Regions from separate parts of the Alitiscatomonas aceti genome, predicted to be linked through region 2. Evidence: a T-box and tRNA genes for the amino acid it is inferred to sense, from the RefSeq annotation. Region 2 holds a T-box; the other holds one or more tRNA genes.
The links. A T-box is a leader RNA that pairs with one kind of tRNA and senses whether it is charged. The one in region 2 lies ahead of metG (methionine--tRNA ligase), so its partner is inferred to be a tRNA-Met.
Positions count from the first base shown of each region.

Region 1: it encodes a tRNA-Met, which carries the amino acid that the T-box ahead of metG (methionine--tRNA ligase) is inferred to sense. The anticodon was not compared.

Region 1 is NZ_JAOQJF010000003.1:158,841-169,520, reverse strand. Features, by position in the region: gene OCV69_RS02620 (MATE family efflux transporter) at 1-917, opposite strand, end outside; tRNA gene OCV69_RS02615 (tRNA-Thr) at 1,017-1,089, opposite strand; gene OCV69_RS02610 (DUF4397 domain-containing protein) at 1,200-2,252, shown strand; gene rlmB (23S rRNA (guanosine(2251)-2'-O)-methyltransferase RlmB) at 2,315-3,061, opposite strand; gene OCV69_RS02600 (Mini-ribonuclease 3) at 3,058-3,513, opposite strand; gene cysS (cysteine--tRNA ligase) at 3,498-4,907, opposite strand; gene ispF (2-C-methyl-D-erythritol 2,4-cyclodiphosphate synthase) at 4,924-5,466, opposite strand; gene OCV69_RS02585 (diacylglycerol/lipid kinase family protein) at 5,497-6,426, opposite strand; tRNA gene OCV69_RS02580 (tRNA-Met) at 6,568-6,641, opposite strand; gene OCV69_RS02575 (hypothetical protein) at 6,765-7,082, opposite strand; gene OCV69_RS02570 (ABC transporter permease) at 7,286-8,092, opposite strand; gene OCV69_RS02565 (ABC transporter permease) at 8,105-8,899, opposite strand; gene OCV69_RS02560 (ABC transporter ATP-binding protein) at 8,892-9,818, opposite strand; gene OCV69_RS02555 (sensor histidine kinase) at 9,932-10,680, opposite strand, start outside.
Region 2 is NZ_JAOQJF010000015.1:25,273-35,952, forward strand. Features, by position in the region: gene OCV69_RS08905 (TatD family hydrolase) at 1-342, opposite strand, end outside; gene OCV69_RS08910 (TraX family protein) at 326-1,084, opposite strand; gene metG (methionine--tRNA ligase) at 1,078-3,054, opposite strand; T-box leader at 3,094-3,351, opposite strand; gene OCV69_RS08920 (DUF885 domain-containing protein) at 3,557-5,470, shown strand; gene OCV69_RS08925 (hypothetical protein) at 5,830-6,021, opposite strand; gene OCV69_RS08930 (hypothetical protein) at 6,245-6,808, opposite strand; gene OCV69_RS08935 (hypothetical protein) at 6,908-7,852, shown strand; gene OCV69_RS08940 (nitroreductase family protein) at 7,976-8,497, shown strand; gene OCV69_RS08945 (hypothetical protein) at 8,959-9,267, opposite strand; gene OCV69_RS08950 (amidohydrolase) at 9,885-10,680, shown strand, end outside.

The DNA of each region.
Region 1 (10,680 bases), on a different contig from region 2:
CCGTAGTTCTGGCTGGTAAAGCTTAAGTTCGTCTGGTAGATGGCATTCATGGCATTGTAGATAAAGCCCTCGATATTCTGGGAGGCCGTGTTTCCTGCCATGGCGATGGAGCCGAAGGAGTTGACCGACGACTGGATCAGCACATTGGAGATGGAGAATACTGCGCCCTGCATCCCGGCAGGAAGACCGATCTTGGCGATCCTCTTAAGCTTTACCTTACTGATCCGCAGATCCCGGATCCTGAGCTTTAAAGCGCCCTCGCTCTTTACCAGGCACCAGAATACCAGGCCCGCAGAGATCACCTGGGAGATCACCGTGGCCAGGGCAACGCCGGCCACATCCATATTCAGGGAAATAACAAAAAACAGGTTCAGGACCACGTTCACCACGCCGGCCGCCGTAAGGAAGTATAAGGGACGCCTGGTATCGCCCACGGCCCTCAGAACGGCGCTTCCGAAGTTATAGAGCATGGTGGCCGGCATCCCAGCGAAATAGATCTTCATATAAATGGCGGATTTATCGATCACATCGTCGGGAGTGCCCATCAGCTCCAGCAGAGGCCGGGTCACAAGAAGTCCCAGGGCCACCAGGAACACGCCGGACAGCAGGCTGATGGCTACGGCTGTGTGGACCGTCTCATTGACGTCCTGCTCTCTCTTTGCCCCGTAATACTGGGCCACCAGCACGTTGACTCCCACAGACAGGCCGATGAACACATTGATCAGCAGATTGATCAGAGCGCCGGTGGAGCCCACGGCCGCCAGAGACTGGCTCCCCGCATAACGGCCCACGACGATCACGTCTGCGGCGTTAAAAAGAAGCTGTAAGATGCCAGACAGCATCAGGGGAAAAGAATAGATCAGGATCTTTCCCAGGACTGGTCCGCTGCACATGTCCATTTCATAGGATTTCTTCATTGTACCTTCCTCTTTCCTTTTATTTTTGTGCTGCCGGTGTCGGATCCCGACAAAAAAAGCTTTCCGACGGATCGGAAAGCTTTTACGGCTTTTAAAGAGAGCTGCTAACCAGAATCGAACTGGTGACCTCATCCTTACCAAGGATGCGCACTACCGACTGTGCTATAGCAGCGGGTTGTTTTCTTAAGCCTCAGTTATAATAACATACGTCTACGGATTTGTCAACAGGAACTTTAAAATTTTTTTTACATATCTTAAATTAAAAAACACAGAGGTTTTTTCATGCCAGAAAACAACGAGATCAGAACTCCCAGAGAAGGGGCCGGAACCGCCCCGGAAGAAACGAATGCCGGCGCAGCAGCGGCATGGCCGGATATTTCCGGTGTTCCTACCACGCCTGTGGCGCCTCCAGGCGGTGAGCCTGTCTGGCCGGACAATGACCTGGCCGGCGTCCCCACCACGCCCGTGGCGCCTCCAGGCGGTGAGCCTGTCTGGCCGGACAATGACCTGGCCGGCGTCCCCACCACGCCCGTGGCGCCTCCGGGCGGCGAGCCTGTCTGGCCGGACAATAACCTGGCCGGCGTCCCCACCACGCCTGTGGCGCCTCCGGGCGGTGAGCCTGTCTGGCCGGGAAATACGTTTCCGTGGCCGGTGCCTCCGGTCTTTCCCTTCCCTCCGTCCTCTCCCTATTCCAGCCAGGTCCGTTTCTTAAACGCCTCCACCAACGGCCAGGATCTGGACGTATGGATCGACGGAAGGAATATTTTTTCCGGTTCCACCTTCGCCACTGTATCCTCCTACATCCAGGTGTCCGACGGCTTCCATACCGTCACTGTGCGCCGTACCAACGGCCCGGCCCTGTACCGGAGGACCCTATCCTTCATTTCCGGGGAAAAGGTGACCATGGTGCTCCTTGACACGCCGGGAGGCATCACCCTGTCCCGTGTCTCCGACATGGGCTGCACCAATATCCCGGCAGGCTACGGCTGCCTCCGGGTGGCCAATATGTCTTACAGCGGCTCCAATTACGACGTACGCACCTTTAATAACCAGATCGTCTTCGGCGGCGTGGGCTTTAAAGAGGTGACCACCTTTAAGCAGACGGCAGCCGGAAACTATACATTTTTCGTCACCGCCTCCCAGGCGTCCCTTACAGGCTTTGCAGAGCTTCCAGTGATCCTCCTGACGGCCATTACCGGCGGCTGCTCCGCCTGTATGGTAAACGACCCGATCATGAGCTTTGGCATCAACGTGCGGCCCGGCCGGGTCTATACGTCCTACATCATCGGAAATCCCTGGTCCAATCTGTACCGGGTATATACCCTGGAAAGCTGAGCTTCCAGGCCCATGGCACAAAACAGGCGGGTACATCAGACCGTACCCGCCCTCTCTGTTTCTTATTTTTTTCCCATCCTCTGTCTCACGATCTCATAAGCCAGCACACCGGCGGCCACAGACGCGTTTAAGGAATCGATCTGCCCCTGCATGGGGATGGAGGCCGTCATATCGCATTTCTCCCGGACCAGCCGGCTGACTCCGTCGCCCTCGTTGCCCACCACCAGGCCGATGGGGCCCGTAAGGTTCACCCGGTACATCACATCCCCGCCCATATCGGCGCAGACGAACCACAGGCCGCGTTTTTTCAGATCCTCGATGGTGGCCGCCAGATTGGTCACCTTTGCCACCGGCGTATAATTCAGCGCCCCGGCCGATGTTCTGGCCACCGTTGCCGTAAGGCCGGAGGCGCGGCGTTTGGGAATGATGACGCCGTGGGCCCCTGCCAAATTGGCAGTACGGATGATGGCACCCAGGTTATGGGGGTCCTCAATGCCGTCCAGAAGGATCAGAAACGGCGGCTCTCCTTTTTCCTCGGCAGCCTTTAACATATCCTCCACCTCTGCATATTCATAGGCTGCTCCATAAGCGATGACCCCCTGGTGGTGGCCCGTGTCAGACATCTGGTCCAGCCGCTCTTTGGGCACAAAGGTGATGATGGTATCGTGTTTTTTTGCTTCCCGCAAAATGCTCTTTACAGGCCCGTCCTGGCATCCGTCCAGGATAAACAGGCGGTCAATGGGCTTTCCTGCCCGGAATGCCTCCAGGACCGCGTTGCGGCCTTCTATGGTCAGTTCTTCATATCTCATCTTCCGTCTTCCTCTTTCAGTTCTCCGATTTTTTCAAGTCCCAGGCTCACCACCTCTGTGAGCCGGTCAAACCGCTCCGCCAGATAAAGATATCCCACCAGGGCCTCAAAGCCTGTGGCCATGCGGTATTCCTTCATGGTGGCATTTTTAGCCATGGAGCCGGATTTGGCGTTCCTCCCCCGGCGGCAGACCGTCTTTTCCTCTTCGGTCAGCTCCTCCCACACAGCCAGCAGAAGCTCCATCTGGGCCGACGCCTTCACAAGCCCCGCCGTATGCTTATGGAGCTTGTTCACCTGGACGTTGCCGTCGTTGACCACCTTGGTGCGGATCATGATCTCATAGACCGCATCTCCGATATAGGCCAGCACCAGCGGCGAATACTGGGAAGCATCCGCCTCCTTCAGCCGGAACGCTTCCTTAAACCGGGAAAAAGAGTTTACGCCCGTTTCCATTTTACTCCCTCTCTGGTATCCTCCAGGATGATCCCCATATCCAGGAGCTTTCCGCGGATCTGGTCGGCCAGGGCAAAATCCTTTGCCTTTCTGGCAGCCTGCCTCTGGGCGATCATATCCTCGATCTCAGAATCCAGGATCTCTTCCTTTTTCTCTGTGATGATCCCAAGAACGCCGCAGAGCCGTTCAATGGTCTCCTTCATCCAGCCCACATATGCGCCGGTGCTTTCCGCAGATGCAGTGGAGTTGCTGAGCTTTACCAGCTCGAAGACTGCGGATACGGCGTCGGCCGTATTGAAATCGTCCTCCATGGCCGCTTCGTATTTTTCCACCAGCTCCATGGCCTTTTTCTGGTTTTCCAGTTCTGCGGCGCTCATGGTTCCGGCAGCCGCCTTTTCCTCCAGCTCCTTCAGCTTCTCAACGCCTGTAAGGATACGGTCCAGGCCGTTTTTCGACGCCTCCATCAGCTCCGCGCTGAAATTCAGCGGGCTTCTGTAATGGGCGCTCAGCATAAAGAAACGGAGCACCTGGAGATCATATTTTTCTCCGATCTCCCGTACTGTAAAGAAATTGCCCAGGGATTTGGACATCTTCTTATTATCAATGTTCAGAAAGCCGTTGTGCATCCAGTATCTGGCAAAGGTCACACCGTTGGCCGCCTCACTCTGGGCGATCTCATTTTCGTGGTGGGGGAAGATCAGATCCTCGCCGCCGGCATGGATGTCGATCTCGTCACCCAGGTATCTCTTGGCCATGACCGAGCACTCAATATGCCAGCCGGGACGGCCCTGGCACCAGGGGGACTCCCAGAAGGGCTCTCCTTCCTTTTTGGGCTTCCAGAGTACGAAATCGTTGGGATCCTCTTTGCCCTCTTCACCAGTGACCTTGATCTCACGGAAGCCGGACTGGAGATCGTCCAGGTTTTTATGGGACAGCTTTCCGTAATCCTTGAATTTTCTCACCCGGTAATAAACGGTGCCGTCTGCCGCCGCGTAAGCATAGCCCTTTTCGATCAGGGTGCGGATCATATCCAGCATACCGCCGATCTCCTCTGTGGCCAGGGGATTCTTTGTGGCGGGCATGATATTCATTGCCTCCATATCCTTTCTGCATTCGGCAATATACCGCTTGGAGACCGTATCTGCGTCCACACCCTCCTCGATGGACTTTTTAATGATCTTGTCGTCCACGTCAGTAAAGTTGGACACAAAATTCACCTCATAGCCCTTATACTCAAAATATCTGCGGACCGTATCGAATACGATCATGGGACGGGCGTTTCCGATATGGATCAGGTTATAGACCGTGGGACCGCAGACATACATTTTTACTTTTCCCGGCTCCACCGGAACGAACTCTTCTTTTCTTCTGGAAAGGGTATTATAGATTTTCATGGTCTTCTCCTCTTTTTTATTCTTTCTGACAGCCGGGACAGCCCGTACAGCCTCCCGCATCCATCCGGTCCCCCGGATCGTAATCTGCCACCGTGGAGAGCAGGCACACGGCCTGGGCCGCGATCCCCTCGCCGTTTCCCGTAAAGCCCAGCCCCTCCTCTGTGGTAGCCTTAACGCTGACCCGGTCTCTCTCCAGCCCCAGGGCGTCTGCGATATTCTCCATCATCCCCGGCCGGTACGGCAGAAGCTTCGGCTTCTGGGCGATCACCGTTGAATCGATATTCTCAATGAGGAACCCGTTTTCCGCCAGGATCTCTCCCACCCGTTTTAAAAGGGAAAGGCTGGAGATCCCCTTATACGCCTCGTCGGAATCCGGGAAATGCTGCCCGATATCTCCCAGGGCAGCCGCTCCCAGGAGCGCATCCATAATGGCGTGCAGCAGTACGTCTGCATCTGAATGACCCAGAAGCCCTTTTTCATAGGGAATGTCCACACCCCCCAGAATCAGCTTCCTGCCTTCCGTCAGCCGGTGTACATCGTATCCCTGACCGATCCTCATACTCATTCTCCTTTGCCATTGATATTTATTCTAAGCGCTGATCATCCGGATCTTCCTGGGGATGCACCGGATCTGCATATCCTGCTGGCACATACAGCTTTCCCCGTCCACATGGACCGCCAGGGGCCGCTCCAGATGGACCGCCACCTCGCTGCATTCAAAGCTCCTGACACCGCGCTCTTTCTTTCTTACCCCTGCGATCACGTCCAGGACCGGCCCGAACATCCTCCGCTTCAGAGAGCTGTTGGCCACGTAGACCGTCATCTTCCCGCTGTCCTCCGGCACCTCCTGTCCGCGTCTTGGCCTCTTCTTTTTCTCCTGCCCCATCCGGATCGTGATAAAGTAGATATAATTGAATTCCACCTTCCTTACGCCGTCCAGGAGCAGATGCCCCCGCACCGGACGCGCCAGCGCCAGCTGCTTTAACGCCAGTACCACCTTCAGCATTCCGGTCATATGAAGCCGGTTCATCTGGCTGCGGACGGGACAGCACAGCAGGTTATGGCAGACGGCCGCATCCAGTCCCACGCCGCACCTTCCGGCAAACCTCCGGTTAAAGATCTCATCCTCCCCGCAGGTCACAACGCCATAATCCAGCAGTTCATAATATTGCGGATGGAGGACGCGCCTGCACTGGACCCTTACCTTACTGTGCGGCCGGCTCCTCCGGGAAAGGGCGTTCCGGAATCCTGCCGGGACGTAGCCCAGGGTCACCATCCCTTTAAAGGACACTCCGTTTAAAACTTCGTTATACGTCCCCTCTCCGCCTACGATAATGATCGTCTTCGGTTCATTTTTATCGGCGGTCAGCGCCCTGGCGATCTCAGCCGCATCTCCCCGGTTTTCCGTAAAAAACACCCGGTATTCCCGTCCTTCATTTTCCAGCTGCTTCTCCAGCCTTTTCCATATGCGATACCCCTTACCAGTTCCTGCACTGGGATTTACGATAAACTGATACATGGAACCCTCCGTTTTATCCTGCTGGTATTACATAAATCATATAATATACAACGAAATTATATTTAGTATACCACAGAATACGGAAAAAAGATAAGAAAATTTCTATAAAAAAGGGACCCTGTATTCAGGATCCCATTTTAGTAGCGGAAGGGAGATTCGAACTCTCGACACTACGGGTATGAACCGTATGCTCTAGCCAACTGAGCTATTCCGCCACGCTTTGCTCAACGAACATTAGGATACCATGTTTGGAATAAAATGTCAACAATAATTTTATTTTTCATGGATTTCGTGAATGCTCTGTGAAAAATCCTGGTAAAAGCAGGGCTTCCGCCCCCCTACTGCCTTGGGCGGAATACGATCTCCCACCGGGACGGCCTGGCATAAAAGATCAGGGCAAAATCCTGGACCAGGCCGCCGATGACCGCATTGCATAAAAACTGCTTTGAAGCGATCCCGTTGCACAGGATATCCTCTGACGATGAGATATTGATGTTCCTGACGCAGATGACCTCCCCGTCGTCGCCCTTAAATTTAACAGAAACCGGATACAGCTCCCGTCCGGCCGGAAACCATGCCATACAGGCAGCCTCTCTCCGGTCGCCTTTGACGGTCCCATCATCCAGATTTGAATTTCCCAATGCCCGATATTCCATTCCAGCCATCCTCTCTTTCCCACACAGCTTCACACACAGAGGGTACGGTCTGCCGTATCATCCCCCGTTTCGAAAAAGAACGTATGTTCTGTTCTTATTATACGAACATTTGTTCTGTATGTCAAGATGAAAAAACTGGAACATGTGGACCGGCACAGCCAAAGGTCCGGAAAAAGCCTCCGGAAACCACGGGCCGCAGCCCCTTACAGCGGCGCAGCCCTTCTCGCCTTCCCCCTGGCACTGGCCTGCCTGCGAGGACGCATCTCTTTTTTCTTACGGGACCGCAAAAGCAGCATTCCTGTCCAGAGGACCATAACGCCGACCCCGGCGGCGGCAAACCCCAGATCCGGAGCCGCGGTCGTCCCGGCATATCCGCTCAGATCGAAGCCCGCCAGGACCAGCGCAGCCGAAAACGGATACAGGCTGGAAAGGACGCCGCCTTTGAAGAACAGCATGCTGTATCCCAGGAAGAACGCCAGGATGGAGCCTCCCAGATATGCCCCGCGGATCTGTCCAAAGATCAGGATCAGGGGCATACAGACCAGACTTGTAGTAAAGGCAGCCGCCACGATCTGCGTACTGCCATGAAAAAGCACCTCCGCAGTCAGTCCCGGCAGGCCGGCCACCAGTCCAGTGACCAGGGTAACGCCGGCACTGTATATTCCCAGAAGGACTGCAAGCATGCCGGTCAGAAGCAGCTTTGTCCCCAGAAGCCCTGGCATAGAAACAGGGACCGCCATGATATTTTTCAGCGTATCATGGGAAGACTCCCTGTCCATGAGCCAGGCGCCTGTCATCACCAGTGAAATGGGCAGAAATATCTGGGTGTTGCCCCAGACAACATTGGCAAAAAGCGTCCGGATATCATAGTCCGGATCCCGGTATTCCGCCTCAATGATCATCTGGCTTCCATATTGTACCAGAGGGCAGAGCCCAAGGGCCATAAGCCCCACCAGAAGGATCTGGCACCGGCGCAGCTTCAGTAATTCTGCTCTTAACAGATTCCACATGATCCCACCTCCTTAAATCTCCTGACGCCGGAAGGCCATCGCGATCAGCGTCAGAAAAACAATAGCTTCCACAACGATCACACTGAACACCTGGGCGCGGCCGAGAAAATACGGGCTGATCCGCTCCAGCAGCTCTGCCAGCTCCGCGCTGGTCCGGCTCTGGTCATAAAACTGGAAGGTCCAGCGGAAAGCCAGCGGTCCCGGAAGCAGGGTACCGATGTTCAGCCCAAAGGGCTGCGTCAGAAAGAGATCGTTCATGGAAAAGATATAATTCACAATGGTGTAAAAAAAGGTGATCACAACGGACACGATATAATTTTTATTGAGAAGGACCACCAGAAGAATGCAGGGAAGCGCTCCGGCCCACATGATCACTCCCTCTTCCAGCCCAACCCAAAACAGCGTCCAGAACCCAACCGGCTCCCATCCCCGGACCAGCAGGACCGCAAGATTCACCAGGCCTCCCGCCGCCATGAAGCCAACGGCAAACAGCAGCAGGACCAGCATTTTGGAAAGCACCAGCTTCGTCCGGTCCACGGGTATGGCCGCAAGGTTTTTCAAAGTATCATGGTCCAGCTCCTGAAACAGCAGGCTGGAAGCCAGGATCACAAGAAGCGGCATCAGAAGCAGATATGCGCTGAGCTGGAACAGGCTGGACATCACTCCATTTACAGCATCCACATCCGTATTCACATCTGACAGGAAAAAAACGTACGCCAACGGCATGAAAACGGAAAGCACCAGAGAAATAAAGACCAGAGGCCTGCGTTTCAGCTTCAGAAATTCACACTCCATCAGTCTAAGCAATCCCCTCGCCTCCCGTCACACGCCTGAAATAATCCTCCAGGCTTTCTTCACAGGTATGGGCCTCCGATACCTCCAGTCCGTTTTCCACAAAGGCAGTTACAACTTTTCCGACCGGCAGATCAAGATTGTGGAGCTGCAGCCTGTGGTCATCCTGGATGGAGAAACGGGTTTCATGGAAGCTGCACTCCAGGATCCTTGCGGCCTGGGCGGTGTCGGAAAGCGTAAAACGGACATGCCTGCCGCTTTTCTGCTCCAGTCTGGCAAGGCTTTCCTCTTCCAGCAGTGTGCCGTGGTCAATGATCCCAATATCGTCCGCCAGCAGGGAAATTTCCGAAAGGATATGGCTGGAGATCAGAATGGTCTTCCCTCCTGTATCACAGAGCTCCCGGATAAAGGAACGCACCTCTGCAATGCCGATGGGATCAAGCCCATTGATGGGCTCATCCAGGATCAGAAGCTCCGGATCGTGCATAATGGCAAGGGCAATGGCAAGCCGCTGCTTCATGCCAAGGGAATACTGTGAAAAGAGCTTTTTGTCTTTATAAGGCAGCCCCACCAGATCCAGGGCATCCCTGATGGCATGACCGTTTGGCACGCCCCGCAGAATGGCAAAGATACGCAGATTTTCCGCAGCGGTCAGATTGGGATAAAAGCCGGGGGACTCGATCAGGCTGCCGATGCGGGGCAGGATCTTCTTTTCATTCCCCTGCAAAGGATTTCCCCAGATCCGCACCTCGCCGGACGTGGGCTTCGTCAGTCCCAGCAGCATTTTCATGGTGGTCGTTTTTCCGGCCCCGTTCCTCCCCAGCAGACCATAGATCCTCCCGCGCTTCACATGGATACTTAAGTCAGCCACGCTCTTTTGCGGGCCATACTGCTTGGTCAGGTTTCTTGTTTCAATGATGGTATTTGTGTCCATAGGCAAACCTCCTGTTCTGTAAGGGATTCTATCACGCCATCCTTGCATGAACCTTGCCGCAGCCTTGCAAAAACCTTGCAGTTTAAGATCCGGCCAGAATGCCAGGGGGCCGCTCACTCATCCAGGGGGAAAACCAGGGTAAATTCTGTTCCTTTTCCCGGTGTGCTTTCCACAGTGATGCTGCCTCCCATCTTTTCCACAAGCTGATGGACAATGGAAAGGCCCAGCCCGCTGCCCTTCTGGGACCGGCCCTTATCACACTTATACAGCCGTTCAAAAATATGCTTCAGATCTTCCTTCCCGATCCCCACGCCATTGTCCGCCACAAGAAGCTTCATGGCACCCCCCTGCTCTGACAGAGCGATCTTGATTTCATCCCCGCCGCTGTGGGCGACCGCATTCTGGATGAGGTTGTTTATGATCCTCATATATCCGTCTGCGTCGAGCCTTACCCGGACCGGACGCTCGGGAATGTCAATGTCATAACCGATCTCCTTATCCTCAAAGACCGGGACCCAGTCGATCAGGATATTTCTTGTGAGCTCTGCCGCTTCAGTGGGATGGATCTCCATGGCAAACTCATTGGAATTCAACCTGAACCAGTCAAAGAGAACGTCAATATATTCTTTCAGATCATGGGCCTTCCGGCGGGCCGTTTCGATATATTCATCCCGGTCCCTGCCCGCAACAAGTCCTTTGTGGGCGGCATCAAGATATCCGATGAGTGTTGTAAGGGGTGTCCGGACATCATGGGAAAGGCTGGTCATAAGCTGACGGTTTGCCTCCTCTGCCTGCCGCACCGCAGAAAGCCTGCGTTCATAGGACACAACGATCTCATTGATCTCATAGGCAATGGGGGCTG
Region 2 (10,680 bases):
GACAAACCATTTTTTCTGGATCTCCCGGTCCGGCTCATCCCAGTAATAATCCAGGCCGATCTCTCCGATGGCCACGATCTTTTCCGATCCGGAGGCCTTCCGGAGCCAGTCCATGTCCTCCTCGGTCAGATCCTTTGTCTCATTGGGATGGACCCCCAGAGCCCCGTAAAAAAAGGGATATTCTTCCGCCAGGGCCAGGGTGGTCCGGCAGGACTCCATACTGGCACCGATGTTGCAGACGTTCCCGATCCCGTTCTCTCTAAGGCTCCCGATCAGGCTCTCCCTGTCCTCGTCAAACGCCTCATCGTCGTAATGGGCGTGGGTATCAAAAATGTATTCCATAGATCAGCACTCCTATGAAGTAAATGATGAGCAGATGGGCCGGGTAAAACACATAAGGCAGATATCCCAGCCGCCTTCCTCTGGTTCCATTGTAACGGCTGATGAAGAAAAATGCAATGCATCCGAAGCCGCCCCAGACGATTCCCTCCAGAAGGATCAGCACCGCGCCTCCCGCCAGGCTCTGGGCCTGGAAATTTCCATTATAAAAATACAGGATCAGGATAAAAAGCACGCCCAGTGGGCCGTAGTCGGAGTTTAAAAGCCCGGACGCCGCCATGGAAGCAGCTGCTGTAAGGACAATGGCCGCCGTTTTAAGCCACACAGCCCCCGCACGGCCTCCAAAGGCCCCTTCCTCCGGCTCCCAGGTCTGGACGGCCCGGATCCCCTTTAAGGCCAGAAGGCTGATAGAAAGAGTTACCAGCGTATTCTGCACCGGATACATCGGCCTTCCGCTGCATATAAGGTTAAATGGGATCTCTGAAACCAGAGCCAGAAGGACCATGCGCTTCATATACCTTCCCCAGTCTCCCGTGTGGAAAAAGCCCTGGACCAGAAAAAAACCATAAAGAGGAAAAGCCACCCGCCCCGCAAGGCGCATGGCTGTTCCCAGTATATACCAGGCCATAGGGAGGTCCGTGCCGCCGCGTTCCATCAGATGGAACGCCAGATGGTCCAGGACCATGGTCCCCATGGCGATCCGCTTAAGGTCGGATGCAGAATACGTCCTCTGCCATCCTAGCATACTTCGGAGCCAGGTTTGATATCCTTTTCCGGAGTCATAAGAGCCAGATTTCCCTCATCGTCCTCAGCACACAGGATCATGCCCTCCGAAAGCATTCCCGCCAGCTTTGCCGGCTTTAAGTTGGTAACCACCATGACCTTTTTCCCCACCATCTGGTCCGGCTTGTACCAGGCCTTGATGCCGCTGATGATCTGTCTTGTCTCAGAACCGATCTTCACCTGGGAGCAGAGCAGCTTCTTGGACTTGGGCACTTCCTCGCATTTTACGATCTGGCCGATCTGGAACTGGAGCTTTGCAAAGTCATCGTAGGTGATCTCCGGCTTTTTCTCCACATCCACAACGCTTTCCTCCTGGGCGTTTTCTTCTTCTCCGGCGGCCTTGGCTTCTTCTGCCTTCATGGCTTCCACCTTCTCCAGGACCTCCTTCACGTCCATACGGGCGAACAGGATCTCCGGCTTCTCCGTTACCTTATTTCCATTGGGATACAGTCCGAACTGGTCCATGGCCTCCAGAGTCCTCTTTTCTGTATTGAGCTGGGCCAGGATCTTTTCAGACGTCTCCGGCATAAAGGAGGACAGGAGAGACGCGCCGATGGTGATGGCCTCGGTCAGGTTGTAAAGCACCGTAGCCAGACGGTCCTTCTTCTCCTCATCCTTTGCCAGAGTCCACGGAGTGGTCTCGTCGATGTATTTATTGCTGCGGCGGAAGATATTGAAGATCTCTGTGATGGCATCGGCCACGCGCAGCTTCTCCATCTTCTCGTCTGCCTTCTTCACAGCCTCTAAAACAGCGGCCTTTAAGTCATCATCCACGTCCTCGCAGACGTTTTTGTTCTCCACAACGCCGCCGAAATATTTATTGGCCATGGAAACGGTACGGTTCACCAGGTTGCCCAGGATATTGGCCAGATCGGAGTTCATCCGCTCCACCATTAATTCCCAGGAGATCACGCCGTCATTCTCAAAGGGCATCTCATGGAGTACAAAGTAACGGACTGCGTCCACGCCGAAGAAGTCCACCAGCGTATCGGCATACAGCACGTTTCCTTTGGACTTGCTCATCTTTCCGTCGCCCTGGAGGAGCCACGGATGGCCGAATACCTGCTTGGGAAGGGGCAGATCCAGGGCCATTAAGAAGATGGGCCAGTAAATGGTATGGAACCGGATGATATCCTTACCGATCAGATGGAGATCTGCCGGCCAGAACTTATTGAATTTTTCATCATGGTTCCCATCGCAGTCATAGCCGATCCCTGTGATATAGTTGGTCAGGGCGTCCAGCCATACATAGGTCACATGCTTCGGATCGAAATCCACCGGGATCCCCCACTTAAAGGAGGTCCTGGATACGCAGAGATCCTGTAAGCCCGGCAGCAGGAAGTTGTTCATCATCTCATTTTTCCTGGATACCGGCTGGATAAATTCCGGATGGCTGTTGATATGGTCGATGAGCTTCTGGGCATATTTGCTCATACGGAAGAAGTAAGCCTCCTCCTTTGCAGGCTGTACCGGACGGCCACAGTCGGGGCACTTTCCGTCCACCACCTGGGACGGGGTCCAGAAGGACTCGCAGGGCGTACAGTAAAGGCCCTCATAATGGCCCTTATAGATATCGCCTTTTTCGTAGAGCTTCTTAAAGATCTTCTGCACCTGCTTTTCATGGTACTCGTCAGTGGTGCGGATGAATTTATCATAGGATGTGTTCATCAGATCCCAGATATTTTTGATCTCTCCCGCCACGTTGTCCACAAACTCCTTGGGCGTCACGCCGGCGTCCTGGGCCTTTAACTCGATCTTCTGGCCGTGCTCGTCGGTTCCGGTCTGGAAATATACGTCATAGCCCTGCTCTCTTTTGTACCGCGCAATGGCGTCTGCCAGCACGATCTCATACGTATTTCCGATATGCGGTTTTCCGGATGTGTAGGCAATGGCCGTGGAAATATAGTACGGCTTCTTACAATTCTTGCACATAAAAAATCCTCCTTTAAGACAAAAAAAGACCCGTCTTCTCTTAAAGACGAGTTCTCCCTCGTGTTACCACTTTAATTCAGAGATCCCTCACAGGATCCCCCTCACCGGCTGCCATAAACAGCCTGACGCGCTAACGGGCGCTTCCGTCGCGGCCTCAACTCTCTGCCCTTTTACCGGCAGCTCCTTCAGCCGCGCAGCTCCGGGACCATCTTCTGCAAAAGCTCCGCTCCCCGCTCGCACCATCCGGGGTCTCTGAAAGCTTCCCTTTTTGCATACTCTTCCCTTCACAGCCTTTTCCCTATTATACCCCTAGTCTATCCTGTTCCAGCGGTTTTGTCAAGACTGGGAAAACGCCTGCAGGCAGACTTCTGCCATCCCGCTCCGCAGCCTCCGGCCAAAAACCGGCACATACCTCTTCCATCCCCTTCATATACTGGCGGTATACAGCCGGTCTCCGGGCGCTCTTCCCGGATCTGGCCCGGCTTTTCAAGGAGGTATCGTCATGCGGCCTGAACATGGCTTTTCCCGAAAACATCCGTACATACTTCTATGGGGGCTCCTGGCCCTGTCCCTGCTTCTCACCTCCTGTGGCCGTCAGAGGATCCGGCAGCCCGGAGAAAGCAGCGCGGCCTTTGAAAACAGCACCGCTCCGGGAAACGGCGCGGCTTCGGAGTCCGGCGGGGCTCCTGGGTGTCCGTCCCAGGAGGACATTGCCGCTGCCCAGGCTGCCTTTGATTCCTTCTGCACCCAGGTCTTCCAGGAGGAGATGGCCCAGGCCGGTACCCTGGACCTCCACTATACGCTGCTGCGGCCGGAAGCCTTCGGGATCTCTCCCGGAGAACCGAGGCTGGGTACCTGCACTTTGGAGGACATGATCCAGTCCGGGGCGGCGGTCCAGGAGCTGGCAGACCGGCTGGCAGCCTTCGACCGCTCCCTGCTCACCGAAGACCAGGCCCTGGTGTACGACGCCCTTTCCGAGACCCTCCAGGCCTCCCTCATGGGCCGGGGACTGGAGCTTTATGAGCAGCCCCTGGCTCCCACCATCGGTGTCCAGGCCCAGCTTCCCATTCTCCTGGCAGAATATTCCTTCCACTCCTTAAAGGACGTGGAGGACTACCTGGCCCTTCTGTCCCAGACCGATGCTTATTACGCCCAGATCCTGGAATTTGAAAACCAGAAGGCCGATGCGGGCCTGGGTCCCTCGGATACCACCATCGACCGGATCCTGGAATCCTGTGAGAGCTACCGGATCGATCCGGACCAGAACTTTCTCACTGAAACCTTTGCCGCCAGGCTGGCGGCCCTGGAACAAGAGGTCCCTCTGACCGCAGAGCAGAAGGCGGATCTCCACTCCCGCCATCTGTCCGCCATACAAGGACATTTTATTCCGGCCTACGAGGCCATGATCCAGGGCATGACCGTTCTTAAGGGGCGCGGGATCAACGACGGCGGCCTGGCCGGAGCCAGGGACGGGAAGCAGTATTATGAATACCTGGTAAAAACCGGGCCCGGACTCTCCTATACGGTCCCGGAGCTTAAGGAGGCCTTAAAGGCCAGGATCCGAAAGGACTACGAGGCCCTTGGCCGGATCCTCCGGGAGACTCCCGCTGCCGGTCTGGAAAACGCCTCCTTTTCCCTGACTGATCCCCAGGCCATCCTTCTGGACCTCCAGGAGCAGATGAAGGGGCTTTTCCCGGAGCTTTCCCAGTGCGGCTATGAGGTCCGCCAGGTCCCCTCCTGTCTGGAGGGTTCCTTAAGCCCCGCCTTTTATCTGACGGCTCCTGTGGACGACAGGGACCAGAACGTCATCTACATCAACGGCGGCTCCACCGACAGCCGGAAGGACCTCTACACCACCCTGGCCCACGAGGGCTTTCCCGGCCATCTCTACCAGACCGTATACAACCGGACCCACGCGAAAACGCCGCTGTCCGCTCTATTAAGCTGCTCCGGAGCCAACGAGGGCTGGGCCACCTATGTGGAAAATATCGCCTGTACCTTTGACAACGGCCTTTCCAGGGCCGCCGGAAAGTACCGGGCCCATATGCGCTCCCTGTCCCTCTGCGTCCATGGCCTGCTGGATATTGGGATCAATTATGACGGCTGGGACGAGGCCAGAGCCGGGGAATTCATCCGCTCCTGCTTCCAGGCCGACGACCAGACGGTCCGGGAGCTGTGGCAGGTGATGATCGATAACCCAGCCAATTATCTGGAGTACTGCGGAGGATATATTGAATACATGGACATGAGAGAGCAGGCGGAGGCCGCCCTGGGAAGCCGTTTTTCTCCCCTGGACTTCCATAAGCTCCTCCTGGATCTGGGGCCTGTGCCCTTTTCTGTGATCCGCCCCCGGTTTACGGCCTGGCTGGAGGAACAGGTCCGCCAGGCTGCGGGCCCGCCTCCGACCAGAGGGTGAATCCGCAGCTTCCGGTTTAAAGAAGATTTTTATAAAATCCTATCTCTGGATGTTAGATTCTTCAGTATCGTCTTTGTATGAATCAACCAAATACAGAACATCAAAAATCATTCAGCCCCCCTATTGAATAAAATCGACGTCCCCACAGATTGTAAAATCTGTGGGGACGTCTCAGAAACTATAAAATCCCTCCGCAGAAACAACTCTCAGCAAAATACACCAGTAAAGACATATAATAACATCTTACATCCTCTACACCAGAAATATACTTCTGAAATAGTATTTAACTCTTCTTCATTTTAGATAGGTACCGATACTTTTTATGAACTCTAGTGAATTACCTAAAATCCAACTATTTTTTATCTGTCTTTTCGCTTCTTCCACCATCCAGCGATCTTATCCAGGAGCCAACCTCCACCATATAAAATCACCATAGCCCCTATGGCAATAAGAAAAAAGTTCAGCACCATATTTGTTACCATCGGAGCACTTTCTCGTACCATCTGCTCCCTCATAATATCCGATAAAAACACCAATGGCATTCCCTTCATAAGCCGCCTCCTTCCTGGCAGAATTTTTTCTATCATTTATTTTGTTATCTGCCCTAATTGTATTGCATCTTACAAATATTTTCCATTTACATTCTTAGTTAGCAAACCACTATATACCTCATACCATAAAGATACTTTAACAAATAATTTTTGTATAAACTAATAAAAGGACTTTTATATGATTTTTACCCATATAAAAGCCCCTATATCGTGCTTCATGAGATTATTTTCTAGTTGGTCCCACCTCTGTCGGGCCCTCTCCATTAATTGTCTGTACATCATAAGCACCGCTTCCATGTAAATTATACCAGTGTTCAATGAAACGTGTACCTGTCGGGTCTAAATACCAAGCCTCATATATTATTCTGAGATTGCCTGGTTCTACCATCCAATGCTGATTCACCGCCTTATCCACAACACTAGCATAAGGTGAAAGTACATCAGCCTCAAATTTTGCCGTTGCCCAATCTTTTACAGCATATGCATCCCTATCAACAACAAATTTTACCTTGGTTCTCATAGTTCCAGTTGTATATTGGGCTGTTCCTACATCTGAATATGTCTCCTCTGTAAGTAACCACTCTGAATTTGCGTTGAATAATGCTACGGGAGCCTCATAGTGTGTCTTAGGAACATTTGCATCCACCCATTCGGCACGTTCTTCCCAAGTCATATTCCGGGGATCATATTCATCCGTAGTTACGTGCTTTGTTCCCGCCCAGCTTACGAAGCAAGAAAACATAACAAAAACAAACGATAATGCAACAATTTTTTTGATACTCTTCATATGGTCCTCCTTTCAAAATCATATTTACTGTTTACAATTAATATGTTATAATATTAACAGATATAAGTCAAGTATTTTTTAATATTGAGAGGTGTTTTTATGATTAAATCCTTATTATGTCTGATTTTTACGCTTGTTTTCGCACTTTCTGCCTGCTCCCATAAATCGTCCGCTCCGGTTTCTGCCGATACGATGCCGGACATGGAGGAGCTCCTGGCCTATTCCCAATCCCACTCCCAGGAAGAGTATGAGAAAAAATTAAAGGAGATCCAGGCAGTCATCGACAATACCTCTTACGAGGAGCTCTGCCAGATCCTTACCGATTCCCTGGCTTCCTGGGCGGATACACAGACCGATTATGAGATCACCGATACCTCCATAGAATTTTCCGAGGATCCTCTGCTGATGGATGAGCAGAGGAAGGAAAAGCTGTATAACAACTGGACCGTATCTGTAAATATCCAGCTGGCCGGAGATGAGAAGTCCAAATATGATGTTCCCGATGCAGCCGCCATCTACCGCCAGGCGGCAGATGCGCTGCGGAGCACTCCCTACGGGGCCTATAAGCTCCATACCTTAAAGATAACCGCCAGCAGCGACCCGAACCGGATCCTGACCTCGGAGCAGGAAGGCAGCTTCTTTCTGACGGACTCCGCCTTTTCCCTTCCTCAGGAGCCAGAAGAGCTGACGATCCAGAAAGCGGTCCTGGAACAGGTGGAGGCATTCAACCAGGAGTACTTTTCCGATGAGCGCTACCGCGGACAGAATGTGACCTTAAAGCGGTTCGGATCCCCCAGGGATTCTTCTGTTCTTTACCTGGAGTTTCCCATCTACGCTCCGCCCTTTGACCAGGACATGGCTGCCTTTGCCGACAGCCTGGAAGCCCACGGCCAGGAATTTTTCCATGTAATTACGGAAAATAATGAAAATCTGGAATATTTAAAAAAATGTGGGATAACCTCTGTGACTGTCCGTTTTGTCACCTCCTGGGACAACCGCCTGGAAGGCCCCGAGCGGTACCGGGAATTTTCCTGGGAGCTTTAAACCGCGGATCATTTTTTCATTTTCTGATTTCTTATACCGCAATTCTGCGCTATAATGGAAGAAGCGAAAATGTACGGGCGAAGCCCGCAGACCTGTCAGTTTCCATGTAAAGGAGAAATGAATATGAATGAAGTAATGAACGCCATCCTGACCCGGAGAAGCATCCGGAAATTCACCGCAGACCCCATTCCCGCCGAGGTCCTGGAGGACCTTGTAAAGGCCGCCCTCCACGCTCCCAGCGGCATGGGAAAGCAGACCTGGCAGTTTACCGTGGTCACAAACCAGGAGATCATCCATCGTCTCTGCGGCCTCATCGGGACTGAACTGGGCCGGGAAGGCTACGACATGTACGGCCCTGCCGCTGTGATCATCCCCTCCAATGAAAAGGAAAGCCCCTGGGGGAAGGAGGACAACGCCTGCGCCATGGAAAATATCTTCCTGGCGGCCCGCTCTTACGGCGTCGGCTCCGTATGGATCAACCAGATGCAGAACATCAACGACCGTCCGGCAGTCCGCGCCCTGTTAAACGAGATCGGCGTTCCCGCAGACCATGTGATCTACGGCGTGGCCGCCCTGGGCTATGCGGATCCCTCCGTACCTGTGGAGCCCAAGGAACGCACCGGAAAAGTCGTATATGTAAAATAGCGCATAAAACCCCGCCGGGAAACGCTGTAAAGAGGGATTTGAACCTCCCTGTTCTGCAGCGGTCCCGGCGGGGATCTTTATGGGCCCCGGCGGTCTGCCGGGGAATGTGGTCGCTTCTTATTTCTTTATTATCTGTTATCTGTTTAAATTATATCATATTTTGCAGATATTTTTCATTTACTTTTTAATTTAAAGTCTTACGGTTTGCTGACGGATGCTTTAAATATTATCATTTGATAGTCTGTGAGGTGTGAAAGGTGTCAGATCCGCATGAATACTATACTATTAGCACTTTCACAAGTTCTAAATATCCGTTACTCTTGCCTTTTTAGTGCCTAAATGGTGCCCAGATTTCCCACGAGGATATAAAGACAATGACGGCGCAGCCGTTTATTTTATCATTGACAAGGCAACCGGCCCTGCTATCCAGCCAACGGATTATGCTCATTTGGTGAAATGTTTTAAGACTGTTTGCTGTGAAAAATAAGTTCTTTTCCATTTGCACTTGCATATGAAATTTCATTGGCAACTGATGTGCCGATATATCCATCAATGTCAACAATATAAACGGCATCGCAAATATCTATTTTCTTATAATGCGCTGCCGCAAGACGTTTTTGTACCTCTTCGGGTATCGGTTCATTCTGCTCATTGTAGACGCATTGAATTACAGCAACCCCCTTTTCAGCCTCCAATTTCCAAGAAATCTGCTTCATTTCCTCTGCAAATTTCATACTGCCGCAAATTGTTACAATTTTAATTTTGCTCACCTCTCCCAATATAAATTTTCTTCGGGTTCCGTGGAATTTTCCTTGAACAGATTATACCATGTCCTCCGGACATGGTACCCCTCCGGGGGAATTAAGCGCCTGGCTTTCTGCGGTAAACGCAGAAACCAGATGCGTGATGGTATAATGCCTGCTTTGCAGACATTATACCATGTTTCCTGCTTATTTCCCACTTCATTCGGGGTGCGCCTTATAGATAAGCATTTGCAAAAAACAAACATGTGCATGCCCATGGAAGAGCTGTACATGCTGGAAATGAACCTCAGCCCGGAGGCGTCAGCGACGGAAACTTTGTATCAGCAGAAGGAACTCCTACCATAGACGGAATGGGGCCGACTGGCGGTATGATGTGCTCCCCAGAGGAGTTTCTTGAGGTCAGTACCATGGTCCCCTGCGGCTCACGCCTGGCCCTTACCATTATGAAGCTGGGTAAGCCGTAATTGCATACGGTTCCGGCCCATTTCCAAAGCCGCCAGATAATTTTTTCATTTTCCGATTTCTTATGGCGCAATTCTGCGCTATAATAGAAGAAGCGAAAATGCATGGGAACTGGCCGCGGTCCTGTCAGTTTCCATGCAGCCTAGAAAGGAGAAAATCTTATGGAACGAGCAAAGCAGTTAATGGAAATGGTCGCAAAGTATGAATCCCTGATCTACGATACCGCCGACTATATCTGGAAGAACCCGGAGACCGGATACCGGGAGTGGAAGACCTCCGCATATATGGAGGAGCATTTCGAGGCCCTGGGCTACACCCTCACCAAAGCCGGAAACATCCCCGGCTTCTACGCCGATCTGGACACCGGAAGACCCGGACCGAAGATCGCCATCTTAGGAGAGCTGGATTCCCTGATCGTTGGAAATCACCCGGACGCGGATCCCGAGACTCACGCGGTCCATGCCTGCGGCCATAACGCCCAGTGTGCCATCCTTCTGGGAGTTGCCGCTGCCATGAAGGAGCCGGGCGCGCTGGATGGTCTCTGCGGCTCCATCCGTTTCATGGCTGTACCGGCCGAGGAGCTGATCGAGCTGGGCTTCCGGGAGGAATTACGGAAGCAGGGCGTGATCCGGTATTTCGGCGGAAAGGTGGAATTTATTTCCAGAGGCTACTTTGACGGCGTTGACATGGCCATGATGATCCATTCCGGAAAGCTTCCCGAGGGAAAGACCCTGTCCGTCAGCCAGGGCTGCAACGGCTGTATCACCAAGAATATCACCTTCAAGGGCGTGGCCTCCCATGCCGGCGGTTCTCCGGAAGCCGGAAAGAATGCGCTCTATGCGGCCACCTGCGGACTGAATGCCGTCAACGCCATCCGCGAGACCTTCGTGGACAGCGAGCACATCCGCTTCCATCCCATCATCACCGAGGGCGGAGCAGCCGTCAACGCCATCCCGG